2 regions of the Nonomuraea sp. NPDC003214 genome follow, and region 1 is predicted to be linked to the other one. Evidence: riboswitches for the same ligand, from Rfam matches in the RefSeq annotation. Region 1 holds a riboswitch; the other holds the start of a gene.
The links. A riboswitch is a leader RNA that binds a small molecule or an ion and turns the genes downstream of it on or off. The one in region 1 is predicted to bind thiamine pyrophosphate.

Region 1 (6,888 bases):
CCCGGTGGAGGGGCTGGACCTGGCGCAGGCGGCGCCGCTGACCGACGCGGGGCTCACGCCCTACCACGCGATCAAGCGGAGCCTGGCCAAGCTGGTGCCGGGCAGCACGGCGGTGGTCATCGGGACGGGCGGGCTGGGCCACATGGCGGTCCAGATCCTGCGGGCGATGAGCGCGACGCGGGTGATCGCGCTCGACATCAGCGAGGAGAAGCTGGAGCTGGCCAGGGAGATCGGCGCGCACGAGACCGTGATCTCCGACGAGGCCGCCGCCGGCCGGGTGCGGGAGCTGACCGGCGGGCTGGGCGCCGACCTGGTGCTGGACTTCGTCGGCATCCAGCCCACCGTGACGCTGGCGGGCGCGTGCGCGGGGGTGTGCTCGGACGTGACGATCGTCGGGGTGGCCGACGGCCGCCTGCCCGTCGGGTTCGGCAGCGGCCCGTACGAGATGGCGGTGTCGGTCCCCTACTGGGGCGGCCGGGACGAGCTCATCGAGGTGCTGGCGCTGGCCCGGTCGGGCGCCATCGGCGTGCGCGTGGAGCCGCACTCGCTCGACGAGGCGCCGCGCACGTACCAGCGCCTGCACGACAACGAGATCGTCGGCCGGGCCGTCATCGTCCCGTGAGGTCGCGCAGCTCGTGGCTGATCCGCATCGAGCAGAACCTGGGCCCGCACATCGAGCAGAAGTGCGCGTTCTTGGCGGGTTCGGCGGGCAGCGTCTCGTCGTGGAAGGCCCGCGCGGTGGCCGGGTCGAGCGACAGGTCGAACTGGTCCTCCCAGCGGAACTCGAACCGGGCGTCCGACAGCGCGTCGTCCCACGCCTGGGCCTGCGGGTGGCCCTTGGCGAGGTCGGCGGCGTGCGCGGCGATCTTGTACGTGATCACGCCGGTCTTGACGTCGTCCCTGTTGGGCAGGCCGAGGTGCTCCTTGGGGGTGACGTAGCAGAGCATCGCGGTGCCGTACCAGCCGATCATGGCGGCGCCGATGCCCGAGGTGATGTGGTCGTAGCCGGGCGCGATGTCGGTGACCAGCGGGCCGAGCGTGTAGAAGGGGGCGTCGTCGCAGATCTCGCGCTGGAGGTCGACGTTCTCCTTGATCTTGTGCATGGGCACGTGGCCGGGGCCCTCGATCATCACCTGGACGTCGTGGTCGCGGGCGATCCTGGTCAGCTCTCCCAGCGTGCGCAGCTCGGCGAACTGGGCCTCGTCGTTGGCGTCGGCGATCGAGCCGGGGCGCAGGCCGTCGCCCAGCGAGAACGACACGTCGTAGGCGGCGAAGATCTCGCACATGTCGGCGAAGCGCTCGTACAGGAAGCTCTCGCGCCCGTGGGCCACGCACCAGGCGGCCATGATGGAGCCGCCCCGGGAGACGATGCCGGTCTTGCGCCCGGCGGTCAGCGGGACGAACGCGTGGCGCACGCCGGCGTGCACGGTCATGTAGTCGACGCCCTGTTCGCACTGCTCGATCAGCGTCTCGCGGAACACCTCCCACGACAGCTCGGCCGCCTGCCCGCCGACCTTCTCCAGCGCCTGGTAGAGCGGCACGGTGCCGACCGGGACGGGGGAGTTGCGGATGATCCGCTCGCGGGTGGCGTGGATGTCGCGGCCGGTCGACAGGTCCATGATCGTGTCGGCGCCCCACCGGGTGGCCCAGGTCATCTTCTCGACCTCCTCGGCGATCGAGGAGGTGACCGCCGAGTTGCCGATGTTGGCGTTGATCTTCACGAGGAAGTTGCGGCCGATGATCATCGGTTCGGACTCGGGGTGGTTGACGTTGGCGGGGATGATGGCCCGGCCCGCGGCGACCTCCTGCCGGACGAACTCCGGCTCGACGCCCTCCCGGACCGCCACGAACTCCATCTCGGGCGTGATCGTCCCGGCCCGCGCGCAGCCCACCTGCGTGACGGGCCCGCCTGCGCGGGCCCGGATCCACTCCGCGCGCCTCGGCGCCAGCCCCCGGGCCAGGTCGACGGTGACCTCCGGGTCGGTGTACGGGCCCGAGGTGTCGTAGAGGCGGACGCGCTCGCCGTTGGACAGTCTGATCTCGCGCATCGGCACGCGGAGATCCCCGGTGTAGACCTTGGAAAAACGCGCGTCGCTCATCGCGCAACTCCCTTCGCCGGCATTACCCGGAGCAGGTTCTGGCGGTCGGCGGCTGGGCAGCCGTCCTCTCAGCCCGGTCGCACCGGGCTCCCGCGTTGGACCCGGTCAACGTAACCCGGCGAAGAAAGTCATGCAAGATCGGCTGAATTAGTGGCGGCCGTTTATGGCTCAGTCGAGGCCGAGTTCGCGGCGGGCGCGAGCGTAGCGGCGGCCGGGGGTGAGCGAGCCGGCCGACCAGGGCAGGATCTCCGGGACGCGGCGGCCGGCGTTCATGAGCAGGCTCTGGGCGCGCGCGTGGTGGCCGCCGTAGTAGAAGGCGGCGCCGAACAGGTGCATCGCCTCCACGGACCGGGGGTGCGGCCGGGGCCTGGCGTGCCAGGTGTCGACGGCGTCGATCAGCTCCTCGGCCACGTACGGGTCGCGGAAGTGCGATTCGAGCACCTCCTGGGCGTCGCGGCCCGAGGCGGCGATCTCGCTCCAGGCGACCTCGAAGTGGGCCAGCGGCAGCATCGCGGTGACGAGGTCGCCGGGGCGTGCGGTGGCCGCGGCGGTGCGGGCGAAGGCCAGCACCTCCTCGTCGGAGCCGTGCCACTTGCCGCACAGCGCCTGGGCGCGGGTGTAGTGCCCGGCGAACAGGCGCGGCGCGCGGCTGGTCAGCTCCTCCCACAGGCGGTCCAGCTCGTCCCGGTCGCCCAGTCCCATGGCCTGCCACTGCAGGACGTCCCACGGCACCGGGTCGGCAGGGTCCGCCTCGGCGGCCCGGCGCAGCGGCTCGGCGGCGGTGGCGAGCTGCTCGTGGAAACGGCCGGTGAGGTCGTCGCGCAGCTCCCAGGCGTGCTGCACCCGGGCCGCGCCCAGCCACAGCAGCGCGTCGGGGTCGTCGCCGGCCAGCTGCTCAAGCGCGTCGAGGTGCGCCTCGGCGGCCGTGGCGAGCTCGGTGACGCGCAGGGCGCGCAGCTCGTGGTCGTCGCGGGCCTGCCTGATCAGGTCCAGGCCACGCTCCAGCCGCCCGGCGCGGACGCGGCGCAGGGCGAGGTCCAGCGCGGGGTCGTGCCACGCCCTGCCCACCTGCATGCGGGAGGTCTTCTCCAGGACGAACGCGGCGGCGCGAAACACCTTGACCGGGATCACGGCTGATGAATATCGCGAAGTGTCGTGCCGGCGCAATGAGAAATACGCCATGTCGGATCATTGAGCTTATTAAGCTGCGGTTATATGGCACGACAATTGCTCTGGCCATTTTCAGCTTATCTCGGGGACGCCCGGAGGTATCCCGATGTGCGGTGAACCGCTGATGCCGGCCCCGGTGGCCGCCGCACTCGCCGAGTACCGGAGGCTGCGCGACAGTCACGGGCCGTGCTGGGGCGAGGAGCCGCTGGCGTACGTGACCCAGGCCTGGGGAGGATCCGGCGCACCGGCTCGGCGAGGTGGACGTGGACCGCGTCGTGCGTGACGCGCTCGGCGCCGACGTGCCCGACAACCTGCCCGCGCTCCGGCTGACGCCCGCCACACCAGCCCGGTCTACCTGGACGTGGCCGGCGGGCACGTGGCCAGGCAGGCGGACGTGCGCTGGTGCCTGGCCTGGCTGGACCGGCTGGCCGAGGTGGTGCGCGAGTTCGGCCGCTTCGACACCGAGGAGCAGTACGGCGACCACCTCGACCTGTACGAACGCGCCAGGAAGGTGTATCGGAGCCGGCTCCCCTGATCTGTGCTTTTTTGCCTGGAACGCTGCCGCAGATCATGTCGATGATCGGGCATGGACGGTGTTCTGCTCGGCAACAGCCCGCTGTTCGCCAGCTCGGATCTCGACGAGGTGCGGGAGCAGGTCGGACGGGTGTTCTGCCCGCACCGGCTGGACGTGACCGGCGACGCCGGGCTGCTGGCCGCCCGCTTCAACTCCGCACAGCTCGGCTCCGTGCGCGTCAGCTACCTCGACTACGGCGCCGAGGTGCGCATCGAGCCGGGCGAGCTGGAGTCGTTCTACCTGGTGCAGATCCCGATCGCCGGGCGCAGCCTGATCCGGTGCGGCGGCCAGGAGATCGTCTCGACGCCGGGGCTGGCCTCGCTGCCGTCGCCGACCGAGCGCCTGGACATGCGCTGGGGCGCGGGCTGCCCGCAGCTCATCGTCAAGTTCGACCGGCAGGCCGTGGAAGGCGCGGTCGAGCAGTTGCTCGGCGAGCCGGTCACCGAGCCGGTGGTGTTCGACCTGGGCGTGGACCTGACCGGCGCGTGGGGGCAGGGCTGGCGGGCGATGGCCGGGCTGCTCGTCGGCGCGGCCGAGACCGGAGGCGCGCAGCCGCTGGCCGCCGCCCATCTGGAGAACGCCCTGCTGTTCAGCCTCGTCACCACGCAGCCGTCCAACTACCTGGGCCGGCTGATCGCGCCCCGGCCCGCGGCGGTGCCCAAGGTGGTGCGCCGGGCGATGGCGTTCATCGACGAGCACGCCCACCTGCCGATCACCACCGGCGACGTGGCGCGGGCCGTGGCCGTGAGCGTCCGCTCGCTCCAGGAGGGCTTCCGCGCCCACCTCGGGATCACCCCGATGGCGCACCTGCGCGACGTGCGGCTGGCCCGGGTGCACGCCGAGCTGCTGGCGGGCGACCCGGCCCGGTGCACGGTGACCACGGTCGCCGCCCGCTGGGGCTTCCTCCACCAGGGCCGCTTCGCCGCCGCCTATCGCGACAGGTACGGCCGCGCGCCCTCGGCCACGCTGCGGCTGAGCTGACTCCGCGTCCAGCGGACGGGATCCGCGCTCAGCGGATGGCTCGGCCGGGGGGCCGGAAAATACCGTTCCCGGTATGCGAAAGATTCTGATCGTCGGCGCCGGGCAGTCTGGACTGCACCTGGCGCTCGGGCTGCTGAAGAACGGTTACGACGTCACCGTGGTCTCCAACCGGACCCCGGACGACATCCGCGACGGCCGGGTCATGTCGAGCCAGGCCATGTTCGGCACCACGCTGGGTCACGAGCGCGCGCTCGGCCTGGACCACTGGCCGCACTGCCCGCCCATCGACGGCATCCGGTTCGCCGTCGCGGGGCCCGACGGCGGCCAGGCGATCGGCTGGGCGGCCCGGCTGCGCGAGCCCGCCCGCAGCGTCGACCAGCGGGTCAAGATGCCCGCCTGGCTGGCGGAGGTCGAGGCGCTGGGCGGCCGGGTCGAGATCCGCGACGTGACGCCCGCCGACCTGGAGACCTACGCCGCCACGCACGACCTGGTCCTGGTGGCCGCCGGCAAGGGCAAGATCGCTTCGCTGTTCGAGCGGGACGCCGCCAGGTCCCCCTACGACGCGCCGCAGCGGGCGCTCGCGCTCACCTACGTCACCGGCCTGGCGCCCAGGCCGGAGCACTCGGCGGTGTGCTTCAACGTGATCCCGGGCGTGGGCGAGTATTTCGTCTTCCCCGCGCTGACCGTGACCGGCCCGTGCGAGATCATGGTGTTCGAGGGCGTCCCCGGCGGCCCGATGGACTGCTGGGGCGAGGTGCGCACCCCCGCCGAGCACCTGGCCACGAGCCGGTCGATCCTGGAGACGTTCCTGCCGTGGGAGGCCGCCCGGTGCGACGGGATCGAGCTGACCGACGCGATGGGCACGCTGACCGGCCGGTTCGCGCCGACCGTGCGGCGGCCGGTCGCGGTGCTGCCCACCGGCGCCCCGGTGCTGGGCGTCGCCGACGTGGTGGTGCTGAACGACCCCATCACCGGCCAGGGCGCGGGCAACGCGGCCCGGTGCGCCGCCGCCTACCTCCAGGCGATCCTGGAGCACGGCGACCGGCCGTTCGACCAGGCGTGGATGGAGCGCACGTTCGAGCGGTTCTGGGAGCAGGCGCGGCACGTCACCGACTGGACCAACGCGCTGCTGGCCCCGCCTCCGCCGCACGTGCTGGAGATCCTGGGCGCGGCCGGGTCGCTGCCCGAGGTGGCCTCGCGCTTCGTCAACGGCTTCGACGACCCGACGGACTTCGCCGAGTGGTTCATGGACCCGGACAGCGCCCGGCGCTATCTGGCCGAGGTGTCGTCATGAGGGCGCTGCGTGACGCGCTCGGCCGTTACGCCACCGGGGTGGCCGTGGTGACCACCGCCCTGCCCGGCGAGCGCGCCGGGCTCACGGTGAACTCCTTCGCCTCGGTGTCGCTGGACCCGGCCCTGGTGCTGTGGTGCCTGTCGAGCCGGGCGCCGAGCGCGCCCGCGTTCCTGCGGGCCGGCCGGTTCGGGGTGAACGTGCTGGCCGCCGGGCAGGAGGAGCTGTCGCGGCGGTTCAGCAGGCCGGCTCCGGACAAGTTCGACGGGGTGGCGACGCGGCTGACGCCCACGGGGCTGCCGGCGCTGGCGGGCGCGCTGGCGTTCTTCGCCTGTCGTACGGTGAGCGCGCAGGAGGCGGGCGACCATCTGGTGATGGTGGGAGAGGTCGAGCACTTCGAGTGGCAGGAGGGCGACCCGCTGGTCTTCCACGCGGGCCGCTATCGGGAGCTGTGCGCCAGGGACGGCGCGCTGGCGCGGATCGGCGCCTGACCGGTCAGACGGCGCACAGCTCCGGCTCGACGGGGGAGGGGTCGTCGAGCCCGTGAAGCAGGATCGCGGCCAGCTCGCGGCGCTGGACGCTGGTGAGCGTCATGGGGAGCACGATCGGCATCAGCTCGATCGCCCCGGCGGGCAGCTCCCGGACATGGCAGGGCAGGAGGGAGAAGGTGTGAACCACCCGCTCACTATCGCAGGCCCCACCGACAAGATCAGCCCGTTTTACCGGCCTCTGACGACAGGCGTTCGTGGAAGGGGCGGCGCCTGAGCGCGTCG
Region 2 (6,888 bases), on a different contig from region 1:
GGAACCAGTTGGGCCGGAACCCGCCGCCCTTGCCCCGCCCGCGCGGCGGGGGCGGCGGCGCGGCCGGCACCTCGGCGCGCGGCTGGATCAGCGTGTGCGCGGGAGCGGCGGCGGGCGGCATCGTGGACGGCATCGGGTGCGGCCTGGAGTGGGCGCCGGATGCGCGGCCGGGCTCGCTCAGCCGGGGCAGCGTGCGGTGCGCCTCGACGGCCGCCACCAGCATCGCGGTCGCGTCGGCCGGGCGGTCGTGCGGCTCGCGGGCCGTGGCGTGCGCCACCAGCGCGTCGATCTGCGGCGGCACGTCGTGGATCAGCGACGACGGCGCCGGGACCGTGTCGTGGACGTGCCGGTAGGCCACCGACATGGGCGTCTCGCCGTCGTACGGCTGCCTGCCGGTGACCAGCTCGAACAGCATGATGCCCGCCGCGTAGACGTCGCTGCGCACGTCGGCGCCGCCGGTCGTCACCTGCTCGGGCGACATGTAGCCGATCGTGCCGATCATCACGCCGGTGCGCGTCTGGTTGGTCGCCTCGATCGCCCTGGCCAGGCCGAAGTCCACGACCTTGACCCGGCCGTCGGCGGTCAGCAGCACGTTCTCGGGCTTGACGTCACGGTGGACCATCCCGGCCTGGTGGGCCGCGCCGAGCGCCGCCAGCACCGGGATCATGATCTCCAGCGCCTCGCGGGCCGGCAGCCGGTCGCGCTCGCGCAGGATGTCACGCAGCGTCTTGCCCGGCACGTACTCCATCGACAGATAGACCACGTCGGTGTCGGTGCCCTGGTCGAAGACGTGCACCACGTTGGGGTGGGAGAGGCTGGCCACCGACTTCGCCTCGCCGATGAACCTGCGCACGAACGCCGGGTCGTCGGCGAGCGAGCGGTGCATGACCTTCAGCGCGACGGTCCGGTCCAGCCGGATGTCGAGCGCGAGGTAGACGGTCGCCATGCCGCCCCGGGCGATCCGGGACTCGACGCGGTAGCGTCCATCGAGCAGCCGGCCGACCAACGGGTCGGCAGTCGTCGTGTCCACCCCGCTGAGTTTACGGGCGTTTCGCACCCGGGAGGGCCTGACCATCCGAAACCGATGCCGACCCGTGCCCCGCCCGGCCCCTCACGTGCCGCGCCGTCGCACAGGCCACCCCGGCACCGGCCCCGGAGAGCCGGTGCGCCCCCGGCAGACGGGAAGGACGTCCCGTCAGGGGGTCAGCGGGGAGGACGCTTCGGCGTAGCGGCGGCGCGGGATGCGCCCCGCCTGCCGCGCCATGCGGCCCGCGCGGACCGCCTCGCGCATCGCCGCCGCCATCAGGTCGGGCCGCTGGGCCCGCGTCACGGCGGTGGCCAGGAGCACGGCGTCGCAGCCCAGCTCCATCGCCAGCGCCGCGTCACTGGCCGTGCCGATGCCCGCGTCCAGGATGACCGGGACCCCGGCCGCCTCGACGATCAGCTCGATGTTGTGCGGGTTGCGGATGCCCAGCCCGGAGCCGATCGGCGCGCCCAGCGGCATCACCGCCGCGCACCCGGCCTGCTCCAGCCGGCGGGCGAGCGCCGGGTCGTCGCCGATGTACGGCAGCACGGTGAACCCGTCGGCCACGAGCCGCTCGGCCGCGTCGAACGTCTCGATCGGGTCGGGCAGCAGGGTCCGCTCGTCGGCGATGACCTCCAGCTTGACCCACGAGGTGCCCAGCGCCTCCCGGGCGAGCCGGGCCGTCAGCACCGCGTCGCCCGCGGTGAAGCAGCCCGCCGTGTTGGGCAGCACCTTGATGCCGCGCTCGCGCAGCACGTCCAGCACCGAGCCGCGGGCGGCCGGGTCGAGCCGCCGCATGGCCACCGTCGTCAGCTCGGTGCCCGACGCGGCCAGCGCCTGGTCCAGCACCTCCAGCGACGGCGCGCCGCCGGTGCCCATGATGAGCCGGGAGGAGAACTTCTCCCCAGCGATGATCAGGTCATCCACCTTGCACCGCCGTCAGCACCTCCACGCGGTCGCTGTCGCGCAGCGCCGTCGTCTCCCACGCGCCGCGCGCGACGACCTCGTCGTTCACGGCCACCGCGACGCCGGTGGTGGCGGTGGTCAGGGTCTGTACGGCCTGCGCGACGGTCATGCCGTCAGCCACGTCGTGCGTACTTCCGTTGATCAGCAATTTCATGAAATATCCCGAAATCTAGCGGGTGAGCACAGGGACGCGAGGTCGCCCTCCTCGCCCTGCAGGATCGCGGCCGTGAGCGGGGCCATCAGCACCCCGCCCCGGAAATGCCCCGTGGCCAGCACCAGCCCCGGGGCCGAGCCGGGGCCGATGATCGGCAGGTTGTCCGGCGTGCCCGGCCGCAGCCCCGCCACCACGTCGGCGACCTCCAGCTCCGTCACCCCCGGGACCAGCTCCCTGGCGTCGCGCAGCAGCTCGTACAGCCCGCCGGCGGTCACCCGGGTGTCGAACCCGAGCTCCTCCTGCGTGGCCCCCACCACGAGCTCCCCGTCGCCCCTGGGTACCAGGTAGACCGGCGTGCCGTGCACCATCCCGCGCACGCACCGGCCCAGCAGCGGCTCGGGGGAGCGCAGGCGCATGATCTGCCCCTTGACCGGCCGTACCGGAACGTCGGCCAGCCCGGCGCTCCACGCCCCGGCGGCCAGGACCACCCGCTCGCCGAAGATCTCCTCCCCGGACTCCAGGCGTACGCCGGTCACCCGGCCGCCCTCGCGCGACAGCCCGGCCGCGCGCTCCCGTACCAGCGGGACGCCCCGCCGCTCCAGGGCCACGAGCAGGGCGGCGGTGACGCGGCGCGGGTCCACCCACGCGTCGCCGGGCGCCAGCAGACCGCCGCGCACGGACGGCGCCAGCATCGGCTCCAGCCGCCGGCACTCGCGCCCGGTCAGCCGCTCCACCGGCAGGCCGAGCTTCTCCATGAACGCGGCCAGCTCCCCGAGCGCGGCCAGGTCGTCCCCGCCGAACGCCACGTCCAGCGTCCCGTCGGAGCGCAGATCCAGCACGTCCCGCCCCTCGGCCGGCACCCCGCCGAGCGCCGAGAGCCCCCCGAGCGGGTCAGCCCCCGCGGCGTCGCCGAAGGAGGGAGCCGCGCCGGGCCCGGAGGCGGCGGGACCGTCCTCACCCCCAGCCGCACCCCCGGCCGGACGGCCGGTCGGATGGCCGGTCGGCTCGCCGGCCCGTGGCGCACCGCCGGATCCCGCGGGAGGTCCGTCCAGGGAGGCGCCCCCGGAGGGCGGGGGTGCGCCGGTGGCGGTGGGGCCGCTCGTGCGGGCGCCGGTCCGTCCAGGGGGGAGGGCGGCGTCGACGGTGAGGTCGGCGGCGAAGGCGGGCCAGCGGCGCAGGGCGGCGATGCCGAGCCGGAGCAGCGGCTCCTCGGTGTAGGTCACCTCGCTGACCGGCGCCAGCATCCCGGCCGCGGCGTGGGAGGCGCCCGAGGCGGGGGCCGGGTCGACCACGGTGACGGCGCGGCCCGAGCGGGCCAGGCGCCAGGCGATCGACAGTCCGACGACTCCGCCGCCCACGATCACGTCCATGTCCGCTCCCTTCGCCGGCATGATCCGGATCAGGTGTCTTGCGGTCGAAGGCCCGGTGAAGCCTTCCTCTCAGCCCGGTTACGGCCGGACTCCCGCGCGTCTTACGTCCCCCAGCCTACGGCCTCGGTGCGACGCCGCGGCACCGCCCCCGTTATGGTCATGAACGTGAATCGCGTCGTGGTGGTGGGAGCGGGTCTTGCGGGCGTGCGCAGCGTCGAGGCGCTGCGGGCACGGGGGTTCGGCGGCCGGATCACGTTGATCGGCCAGGAACGGCACCGGCCCTACGATCGGCCGCCGTTGTCGAAGGCGGTGCTGCTCGGCTCGGCCGACTCCAGCTTCGTCGACTCCGACCTGGACGCGCTGGAGGTGGACTTCCGGCCGGGCGTCTCGGCCAAGTCGCTGCGTGCGGGCGTGGTGGAGACGACCGAGGGCGAGCTGGGCTACGACGGCCTGGTCATCGCGACGGGCGCGGAGCCGATCCCGCTGCCGGGTGACGGCCCGCAGCACGTGCTGCGCACGCTGGACGACTCGCTGGAGCTGCGGGCCCGCCTGGTGCCGGGCGCGCGGGTGGTGGTCGCGGGCGCGGGCTGGATCGGCGCGGAGGTGGCCACGGCCGCCCGCCGGGCCGGCTGCGCCGTCACCGTGCTGGAGGCGGGCCGGACCCCGCTGGCGCAGGCGGTCGGCGAGGAGATCGGCGCCCGCACGGAGAGCTGGTACGACGGCATCGACCTGCGGCTGGAGACGATGGTCGCGTCGGTCGACGAGGGCGGCGTGGAGCTGGTCGGCGGCGGGTTCGTGGAGGCGCACGTGGTCGTGGCGGGCATCGGCGTCCGCCCGGCCGTGGAGTGGCTGGCGGGCTCGGACGTCGACCTGCACAACGGCGTGGTCACGGACGAGCGGCTGCGCACGTCGCTGCCCGGCGTGGTGGCGGTGGGCGACTGCGCCGCCTGGTGGTCGCGCCGCTACGGCGCCCGGCTGCGCGTGGAGCACTGGGACACCGCGCTGAGCGCCCCGGAGGTGGCCGCCGCGACGCTGCTGGGCGAGGAGGCCGTGTACGATCCGGTCCCGTACTTCTGGTCGGAGCAGTTCGGCCACATGGTGCAGTACGCCGGCCACCACCCGGCGGGCGAGCGCCTGCTCTACCGGGGCGGGCCGGAGGGCAAGTGGTCGGCCTGCTGGCTGACGGCCGAGGGCGGGCTGGCGGCGGTGCTGGCCGTCGACCGGCCCCGCGACCTCGTGCAGGGCCGCCGGATCATCCAGGAGGGCCGTCGTCTGGACGCGGAACGCCTGGTAGATCCAGATGTACCCCTACGGGATTGTGTTGTTTGAGCAAGCGCGGCATGTGGTAGTTGTGGTTTCGTGACGCTTTCTGTTGCACAGATCGACCGGGAGACCGACCAGCTCGTTGACGAGTGGCTCACTCTCCCCGAAGTGGCCCAGCGCCTCGACCTCTCGATGGGACGGGCCAAGCAACTCCTCAAGGATCACAAGCTGCTCGGCGTGCGCCGCGGCAGCGGCGGGCCACAGGTGCCCGCGGTGTTCCTCGACGGAAAGGACGTGGTGAAAGGCCTTCCGGGCACGCTGACCGTGCTCCGCGACGCCGGGTACGACGATGTGGAGGCGCTGCGCTGGCTGTTCACCCCTGACGACTCGCTGCCGGGGTCGCCCGTCCAGGCGATCAAGGCCGGTCGTCACACCGAGGTCAAGCGCCGTGCCCAAGCCCTCGCTTTCTGACGCCCGCCTCTACCTGTGCACCGACGGGCGGCGTGACAGGGGCGACCTGGCCGATTTCCTCGACGCGGCGCTGGCCGGCGGCGTGGACATCGTCCAGTTGCGGGAGAAGGGCCTGGAGGCGCGCGAGGAGCTCGCGCTCCTGGAGGTCTTCCGCGACGCCTGCGACCGGCACGGCCGGCTGCTGGCGGTCAACGACCGGGCCGACATCGCCTTCGCCGCCCGGCCTGACGTGCTCCATCTGGGGCAGGACGACCTTCCGGTGACGGTCGCGCGAGAAATGCTCGGCGACGACATCGTCATCGGCCGGTCCACCCACTCCGCCGCCGAGGCTTCCGCCGCGGCGGTGGAGGAGGGCGTCGACTATTTCTGCTGTGGGCCGATCTGGCCCACGCCGACCAAGCCGGGCCGGCACGCGCCGGGCCCGTCGCTGCTCCGGCACGCGGCGGCGCTCGGCGGTGACCGGCCCTGGTTCGGCATCGGCGGCATCGACCTGGCCAACCTGGACGAGGTCATGTCCTACGGGGTCCGCCGCGTCGTGGTGGTGCGCGCCATCACCGAGGCCGACGACCCCGGGGCAGCCGCCGCCGAGTTCGCCAAGCGGCTCACGTCCGCCGTGACGTAGCCGCCACGGCGAGCCCGGCCAGCGCGGTGCGGGCTTCGGGCGTGATCGGCGCCTGGTCGAGCGAGGCGAGCGCCTCGCCGAGATAGTCGCCGATCATGTCCTCGCACGCCCGCAGCGCGCCCGTGCCTTCGATGATCTCGCGCAGCGCGGCCACGCCAGGCTCGTCGAGCTCGGGGTCGCCGAGCAGGCGGCGCACCACGCCGGCCTGCTCCGGGGTGGCGGCGGCCAGGGTGCGCGCCACCAGCATCGTCCGCTTGCCCTCACGCAGGTCGTCGCCGGCCGGCTTGCCGGTCTGCGCGGGGTCGCCGAACACGCCGAGGATGTCGTCGCGCAGCTGGAAGGCGATGCCGACCCGGGTGCCGTACGTGGTGCACAGCTCGTCGATCCACGGCTCCAGGCCGCCGGAGGCGAGCGCCAGGCCGAGGCGGAGCGGGTGCTCGACGGAGTACTTGCCGCTCTTGTACAGGGCCACGCGCAGCGCCGAGTCGAAGGTGTTCTCGCCGTGCGCCTGCTCCAGCAGGTCGAGATACTGGCCGCACATGAGCTCGGTGCGCATGTGGTCGTGCACCGGCTGGGCCGCCGCCAGCGCCCGCGCGGGCAGGCCGCTGGTGCGCCACATCTCGCCCGACCAGATCAGCAGCAGGTTGCCGAGCAGGATCGCGGCGCCCTCGCCGAACTGCGTGGCCGAGCCGTGCCAGCCCGACTTCTCGTGCAGCGTCTGGAAGCGCCGGTGGGCGGCCGGCATGCCGCGGCGCAGGTCGCTCTTGTCCATCACGTCGTCGTGCACCAGGGCGCTGGCCTGCAGCAGCTCCAGCGAGGCGGCGGCGGTGAAGATCTCCGGCACGTCGCCGCCTCCGGCAGCTCGCCAGCCCCAGTAGCAGAAGGCCGGGCGCAGTCTCTTGCCGCCCGCCAGCAGCTCGTCGGCGGCGGTGCGCAGCGGCTCCAGGTCGGGGTCGCCGGTGACGGGCAACTGCCGTTCGACGAACTCCCTGATGCGACGGTCCACCTGGGCGCGCAG

Region 2: linked by a shared signal. The riboswitch ahead of ACWDXC_RS24155 (FAD-dependent oxidoreductase) and the one ahead of thiC (phosphomethylpyrimidine synthase ThiC) in region 1 are both predicted to bind thiamine pyrophosphate.

What each region holds. Positions count from the first base shown of each region.
Region 1 covers NZ_JBSFSX010000008.1:240,254-247,141, reverse strand. The annotation lists gene ACWDXC_RS26095 (NAD(P)-dependent alcohol dehydrogenase) at 1-622, shown strand, start outside; gene thiC (phosphomethylpyrimidine synthase ThiC) at 609-2,099, opposite strand; TPP riboswitch at 2,091-2,203, opposite strand; gene ACWDXC_RS26085 (hypothetical protein) at 2,268-3,230, opposite strand; gene ACWDXC_RS26080 (hypothetical protein) at 3,631-3,804, shown strand; gene ACWDXC_RS26075 (AraC family transcriptional regulator) at 3,856-4,824, shown strand; gene ACWDXC_RS26070 (styrene monooxygenase/indole monooxygenase family protein) at 4,898-6,118, shown strand; gene ACWDXC_RS26065 (flavin reductase family protein) at 6,115-6,606, shown strand; gene ACWDXC_RS26060 (hypothetical protein) at 6,611-6,793, opposite strand; gene ACWDXC_RS26055 (MarR family winged helix-turn-helix transcriptional regulator) at 6,825-6,888, opposite strand, start outside.
Region 2 covers NZ_JBSFSX010000007.1:456,078-462,965, reverse strand. The annotation lists gene pknB (Stk1 family PASTA domain-containing Ser/Thr kinase) at 1-1,030, opposite strand, end outside; gene ACWDXC_RS24165 (thiazole synthase) at 1,196-1,951, opposite strand; gene thiS (sulfur carrier protein ThiS) at 1,944-2,144, opposite strand; gene ACWDXC_RS24155 (FAD-dependent oxidoreductase) at 2,141-3,514, opposite strand; TPP riboswitch at 3,504-3,620, opposite strand; gene ACWDXC_RS24150 (NAD(P)/FAD-dependent oxidoreductase) at 3,674-4,843, shown strand; gene ACWDXC_RS24145 (Rv2175c family DNA-binding protein) at 4,874-5,248, shown strand; gene thiE (thiamine phosphate synthase) at 5,226-5,870, shown strand; gene ACWDXC_RS24135 (polyprenyl synthetase family protein) at 5,851-6,888, opposite strand, start outside.